Regions from separate parts of the Paenibacillus sp. T2-29 genome, predicted to be linked through region 1. Evidence: riboswitches for the same ligand, from Rfam matches in the RefSeq annotation. Region 1 holds a riboswitch; the other holds the start of a gene.
The links. A riboswitch is a leader RNA that binds a small molecule or an ion and turns the genes downstream of it on or off. The one in region 1 is predicted to bind cyclic di-GMP.
Positions count from the first base shown of each region.

Region 2: linked by a shared signal. The riboswitch ahead of ACU1JV_RS25690 (transglutaminase-like domain-containing protein) and the one ahead of ACU1JV_RS07590 (glycosyl hydrolase) in region 1 are both predicted to bind cyclic di-GMP.

Region 1 is NZ_JBREVE010000002.1:396,272-400,017, reverse strand. It holds gene ACU1JV_RS07595 (sugar phosphate nucleotidyltransferase) at 1-1,183, shown strand, start outside; cyclic di-GMP riboswitch class I at 1,339-1,420, shown strand; gene ACU1JV_RS07590 (glycosyl hydrolase) at 1,434-3,035, shown strand; gene ACU1JV_RS07585 (hypothetical protein) at 3,084-3,746, shown strand, end outside.
Region 2 is NZ_JBREVE010000014.1:73,415-77,160, reverse strand. It holds gene ACU1JV_RS25695 (collagen binding domain-containing protein) at 1-1,071, opposite strand, end outside; gene ACU1JV_RS25690 (transglutaminase-like domain-containing protein) at 1,431-2,240, opposite strand; cyclic di-GMP riboswitch class I at 2,253-2,334, opposite strand; cyclic di-GMP riboswitch class I at 2,375-2,453, opposite strand; gene ACU1JV_RS25685 (helix-turn-helix transcriptional regulator) at 2,561-3,298, opposite strand.

The DNA.
Region 1 (3,746 bases):
GGTCGAAATGATCCAGAGTCAAATCGGATCGAATACGCGCATCATTGTTGAGCCGGAACGCAGAGATACTTTTCCTGCGATTGCGCTGACAGCGACTTATCTATATTCCATTGCGGGTGTTTCGCCTGATGAAATTATAGCTATATTGCCTGTAGATCCTTATGTAGAGGATGCATTCTTTGCTTCCGTAGCCCAACTCGAACATACACTTCAGGAGAGTGAAGGCAAGCTTGCATTAATCGGGGTTGTCCCTTCCTATCCTTCAGAGAAATACGGTTATATTATTCCGAAAAACGATGCCACTCAAGGTAGCACAGGCTACCGCGAAGTGAGCCATTTTCAAGAGAAACCCGACCGGGAGCAGGCGGAGCGTCTAATAGAACGCAATGCTCTATGGAACTGCGGGGTTTTTGCATTCAAATTAAGCTATTTGCTGGATATTTTGGCATCCAAGGGCCTGCCGCTGAATTATGAAGAAATGCAAAAACAATATGCATCTCTGGAAAAAATCAGCTTTGACTACGAAGTAGTCGAGAAGGAAAAAGACATCGTGGTGCTTCCGTACGATGGTTTTTGGAAGGATCTAGGAACCTGGAATACACTCACAGAAGAGATGTCTCATCAGCAAGTGGGTAGAGGGGTAGTAACGGAAGATTGCGTCAATACGAGTCTTATTAATGAGTTGGACATTCCTGTGGCGATCATTGGAACGAATGATCTGATTGTAGCCGCTAGCCCAGATGGCATTCTTGTGACCAATAAGGCAGAAAGTCCACGCATCAAGGAAGTGCTCAAGGCTCATGATCAGCGTCCAATGTATGAAGAACGTCGTTGGGGACAGTATCGGGTTGTAGACTATGTAAAGTATGACGAGGGTAATGAGGTACTGACCAAACGAATCCGCGTACACAAAGGTAAAAATATCAGCTACCAGCTTCACTTCAAACGAAGTGAAATCTGGACCATTATTAGCGGCGAAGCGGAAATTATTTTGAATGAGAAGCTGCATAAAGTAAAGGCCGGTGACGTAGTTCGCATCCCTGAAGGGACGAAGCATAGCATTTTGGCTGTAACCGATGTGGATTTGATTGAAGTTCAGACTGGCTCTGAGTTGGTTGAAGAGGATATTGTACGCTTTTGTATGGATTGGAATGAAATTTCTCGTCATCAATTTATCTCGTAATTATTTGCGTAAAAACGTAAAAAAGAAGATTTGATGAAAAATAATGGCCCAAACTGTCGAAATTGGGCGAAAACCTGTAAATTCATGAACATGACCTATTAAATTTTGGTAAAAAAAAGTCGATACTTAGGGTAAGAAGGAATCCAAACTCCTTCCAACGATAAACGCAGCCCTGTCGAAAGACTGGTACGCAAAGCTAAAGGGCCTTCCCGTAAGGATGGCAGCCTGGCTACCGAAAGGAAGAGCTAAAGTGAGATTCAATTTTATTCCTCTGTATCGACTGATACGTCATGTACTCCCCGTTGTTATACTTTTTTCTTTGTTTCCCGTCGGCTTTGGTGATTCTCTGTCTGTGGTGAATGCCGCTTCATTACAACCTGTTAATTCGGACGCTTCTACTCAGGCCCGTGAACTATACAATTATTTACTCAGCATCTCTGGAAAGAAAACAGTCACTGGTCAGCATGATTATTTGGAAAGTCCAGATGAATTAAGCAACAAGGTCCAAAAAATCAGCCAGGCGTATGTGGGTCTGCACGGCTATGAGATGGGAGCCATCTCTGGTCAATCCGACACTACAGAAGCAGCACAACGTAAAAATGTTGTCGATAGCGCTATTCGTTGGAGCAGAGCTGGTGGCATTGTGACGATGACTTTTCATGAAGCGTTGCCGGGTAGACCGCTGACTTGGGCCAATGTGCAGGCGAAAGTAAGTCAGGCGGAGTTCAATAAATACGTGACACCAGGCACTACGCAGTATAACCTCTTCATTGCCGATCTGGATAAGGTCGCTGTATCGTTAAAGCAGCTTCGTGATGCAGGTGTTCCAGTATTGTGGAGACCTTATCATGAAATGAATGGTGACTGGTTCTGGTGGGGAAACAAAAACAATTTCAATCAGCTATGGAATATCATGTACGACCGTTTTGTAAACACGCATCAGTTGAACAATCTGCTGTGGGTGTGGAGTCCCAATGCTCCCAATTCCTACACTGTCCCGTATACCCCGAAATATCCGGGGGATGACAAAGTGGATATTTTGGCAGTAGACATCTACAACAATGATTTTAAGCAAAGTCATTATGAAGGACTGCTCGGGTTGGCACGGAATAAGCCGATTGCCATTGGCGAGCATGGTGAGATGCCTAGCTCTGAGGTGTTGCAGGCACAGCCCAAATGGGTGTATTCCATGACTTGGGGCAAGATGCTGATTGAGAATAACACAACCAATCAAATACAGGATTATATGAACGATTCGAGGAGTTTGACACGGGATGATGTGAAAAATGGGCTGGCAGCAATCCAACAACCTGGGGCAGATGTGCCGACTTTACCGGATGAGGGACAAAGTGAGCCTATCCCGGTTCCGCCAGTAGTAATCGTACCTCCAGCTCCGACTCCTCCTTCTGTTCCTGATGTAGTATATGTGAACGGGCTGCGGGGCGAATATTTTAACAATATGAATGTGAACGGCAGTCCTGTTTTGATCCGTACAGACAGCAAGCTGGATTATAACTGGCGCGCCGTTGCTGCTGATCCCAAGGTAAATGCCGACCAGTTCTCGGTTCGCTGGACAGGTAAAATCAAACCACAATACAGCGAGACCTATACATTTACAACGATATCCGATGATGGTATTCGCGTATGGGTAGACGGCAAGCTGGTGATTGACAGTTGGTTCAAACAAAGCTGGACAGAGCGTAAAGGCAGTATTGCTTTGGAAGCAGGTAAAATGGTAGATCTAAAAGTGGAATACTATGATGAAAAAGGCGATGCGATGGCTCGTCTGATGTGGGAAAGTCAGCATGAAGCGAAAGCGGTGGTTCCCGGAAACGCTTTGTTTCTTCCTTGATAGATACTCTTTCCCGGTCATAAATTTTGAGGAGAGAGGGTGTATCATATGATGAAAAAATGGTTGACCCATAGGTATACGGTCGTATTATCCGGATTACTAGGTGTCGCAGCTCTAACCATGATCGCTTGGTTTATATACACGCCTTCAAAAAGTGCAGAATTGCAGACGGATAAGGTAGCGGCGGCCAGTCCAGTATGGAAGCTGGGCCAGAGGGATGACTCTTCAGCGGAATTTAAAGGAGTGGTCGGTAGGGATAATATCGAAATTTCTGCAGCAGCAGCTTCTACTGAATCCTCTGCTAAAGGAACATTCTCGGCGTTGTCGGAAGCAGAGAGTACAACAGTTCCGGTATTGCTCAGCAGTGGAGATATTCCTCCAGGTTTGAATGCATCCACGAATCCAGAACTGTCACTTCAGTATAAACTGAATCAGGTTCCTCCCAATGGTATGATATTCCGTGTTCGGATTTTGGATGCGGGCAAAGCGGTGCCGCAGATGGCTGTCTTTTCAAATCACCAGCTGTCTGGAATTATTCAGATTGCCGGGGTATCCGGTACTGGGAGTACGTATAACTTCAAAAATAACTACGAGCTGTATATCCCCAAAGAACAATTGCAAAGCGGTGTTAACGTACTCAAGCTAAAGACAGCGCGCTGCCTATACTGCTCCTCTGCAGAAGATAAAAATGTGTGGTGGACTTGGGATGAC
Region 2 (3,746 bases), on a different contig from region 1:
AGCTGTTGCGGAGGTATCCTTCACATCGTCCCCTGAAAAAGTGGCTGTGTTGGAGAAACGAGTATCCTCGCTTGTTATGTTTGTGGAGTATTGAATTCGGTAGGCGCTGTTAATACTCTCCTCGTTAAAACGGATTCTGAAGCCCGGCACAACCGGATCAGCCTCTACTGTATACTTATCTGCGCTAACAGTGTCCCCCAGCACGGTGGTTCCGTTCACACTAATTTGTAAATGGTTTACCCGGATGGAGTCCTTGACTAGTTCTAGTCCTTGGGGAGTTGGGTCGGTTACTACAGCGTGTTTGATAGGATCCAAGTGTTTATTTACGTCAACTGTCCAATGAATTTGGTCTTTTCCATCAAACTTTCCTTGTTTCTCCATTGTAGGACCAGCTGCAGGCTTAATATTTACGATAGCCGTTTGCTCGCCGCCTTTGATCGGGATCGCAATAATAACTTGTGTACTGCCTTTTTCTATTTGTGTGCTAAATTCAGTTTTGATCTCTAGCTTACCGCTGACATTAGAGTGGCTTTCTACGTAATCATTAAATGTCATAACCACTTTACCTTGACGGTCTACGGTAAAATGACCTACTTCTCCATCTGTATTCGTCAAAGGAGACGTAATATCTGTGTAAATTTGGAATTGCTCAGGTAATTGAAAGGTAAAGGTGTCTCCAGCTTTATACGTATGGTTCGGCAGTTCCCATTCATAGCCTAAATGGATGGCGGAACCAATATCAATACGGCTATCGGGATTATACACTGCATCAATAACACTTCCAGTAGAATCTGTAAGGGTTAGCTTGGTTAAAATACTTTCTTGAGTTGCCCTAACTTCAGAAGTTGAGCCAGCAGTTGGTTCAGGGACTGGAGCCGGGACAGCAGGTGGGATGTTAATTGGCTCTGAGGGCATTGGATAAACATCGTTAGTCACACTCTGAACCGGATCGGTTCCTGGGGTCACTGGCAGAGTAGAGTCGGGATTTTGTGCATAAGCTTGTGTTGTGCTGAACAAACACTGCAAAAAGAGCAATAGCGCAACCGTTGCTGTATTCCATTTTTTTCTCATACGGTAAACAAATCTCCTATTCTTAAAATACTCTTATTTAACGGCTAATGGTTATTCCTTCGAGGTCGAGAGAACTGTATTTATATATTCATCATTCATTCATATGATGCTATGTTAGCCGCATTAATTACTTGTTCAGAATTTATGAAAATTCATGTTCGGGATGAACCTCCTCCTTTTGACTCGAAATTAGATAATGGTTGGAAATCTCATTGTCTTCCTGGACTAGAATACATGCCACATCTCAACAATTTCTCAACAAGGATAGAAAAAGAGCCTTGATCATGTGATCAAGGCTCTTCAAGAAATGTAGTTCTATTTTTTCATTTTTTAAAAAATATGAATTAAAAACATTGATATTAATATTGCTTTGTTTTAATGTATTTGGAGGGATCTTTGACCATTTCGAATTTCTGTTTACCCATATACAGTGCTGCATCTACTGTAGTGTCTACGACCACCCACTGATTATCGATGTAGACCTCATTCCAGGCATGATAAGTGTCCACGTAGGAAGATTTGCCCATAACCAGCTTGGTTGGTACATCTACACTTCGTAACATAGCAGCCATCAGTGAAGCATAACCATAACAAATATCTTTTTGAGAGCTTAGCGTATGATCAATTTGTGGCAGATAGTCAGTCGTTAAGGCAAAGGCCTGATTGGAGTCATACTTGATATGACTAATTACGTAGTCATAGATTTTTTGCAGCTTCTCGCGATCCGTTGTTGCACCTTGGGTTAACTCACGGGCTTTTTGAATCGCTTGATTAGTACTACTCCAGTTAATATTTTGAACGGAATTAAGATACACCGCTTTGCTATCGTTTAGCTTTAACTCGATCGTATCTTGTCCTATCACTTTATATTGATTACCACTAAGCTGTTCTAAAATACTGATGTTATAGTTCCCATTACCCATTTGGAGAGGAAATACTTCTTCGGATTTCCCGGGTGTTAAATTATAAGAGTATTTTTGTGCATCTTTGGTAACCAAAATCTTGGTTTTAACGTTAGGTTTAACAGGGTAGCGCACACTGACCGTCCCATGATTTACATTGTTTTGGTCCAACCATGCAACACTATCAGCAGCGTAAATTGTCGAATTTAAGAGAATTGCGGACAGCATGAAAAATAGGAGAAGTGTGGAAAGTATCATTTTCCCCATAAAAAACTTCCTTTCGGTGGCCAGGCTGCCATCATCAATAGAAGGCCCTATAGCTTTGCGTCCCTGCCTTTCGACAGGTTTGCCATTTCGTATAAAGTTTTCGGGAAAAATAAGCACGACAAAAAGCCACTTCAACCGGTAGCTGGCTGCCATCATACAGAAGGCCCTGTAGCTTTGCGTCCTTGCCTTTCGACAAGTTTGCCATTTATCCTGAATAGCTTGTACTATTATTCTATCAGTTAGGTACTCTATTAGGCAAGTTTAAATCTCAGATTTTCGCTATTTATCGACAAAGAAAGCTTGCAGATTATACATAAGACCTATTTTATACGGTTTCCCCATTTTTTGCGATAGGAATGAGGCGTTTCTCCAATGTGCTCTTTGAACAGATTGATAAAATGACTTGTGTTGGGAATGCCCACATATTGTGCGATGTCCACAATAGCTACATCACTAGTTTTAAGCCAGCTTTGAGCAGCCGTGATACGAACATTAATAAGATACTCAATAGGGGAAAAGCCAATCTGTTTTTTAAAGTTTTTAGCCAGGTTGAACTTGTTTAGACCAAACATTTCTGCTAGCGAATCCAGCGTGATCCGCTCACAATAGGATTGATCCAGATATTGCTTTACCTTGCGCACCTCTGCAGTTCCATCTGAATTTGCATTGGGATTGGTGTAAGGGTGCTGTAAAATAATCGTTAACAAGTCAACGATTATCCTGGATGAGAGCAGCTCAGATGATAAGCTTCGTTCTGGCTGTACATGTAATAAGGTGCGCAGCTTGTCCAGTACTGTACTTGAATCCTTTAGTGAGATTACGGGCTTATTGTGTTTATCGAATTGTTCGTAGAAATGGTCAATAAGATTGCCATATAGATTCACACTAATAAACTCCCATGTCTTCTGACAGGAAGTTTTGTACTGTACATATTCTTCGCAATTAATAAAAAGCATATCATGAGGTTTCAATATATAATCCTTGCCCCGGTATTGTAATTCCCCTCTCCCAGACAGAGTAAAAAGGAGCAAAAAAGAGGTGAGCTTTTGCCGTTCCATTACATAAGCATCTGTTTTGAAATAGCCTATTTCCTGTATATAAAAGAGGGATTTTTTAGCAAAAGCAGAGGGTGTACATATAATTGCAACTGGATCATCGCTCCAGACATACTGGGCATTTTTTTGGTTTGTTGTCATATCCAATTCCTTTACAAAAGAACAATTTTAGTAAGACAATTGTAGTTTGTTTCATGAATATCCTTTTAGAACCGGAGTTCCCATTTACAAAGGTTATTTTATCACATTAAAGTATATTCATGTATCGATTTGGGGTTATACATCATATAACAAAATTAACCAGAAGGCACCTATTTGAAAAGGATAAGGTCATTCTGGAATTTATTCCTTAAATTGATGGAATAAAGAATGAGGTTGGAAATAATTAATTTCCTCAATGAATATATCGTAATCTTGCAATTCCACTTTTTGAGGCATTTATCCTTTAGGT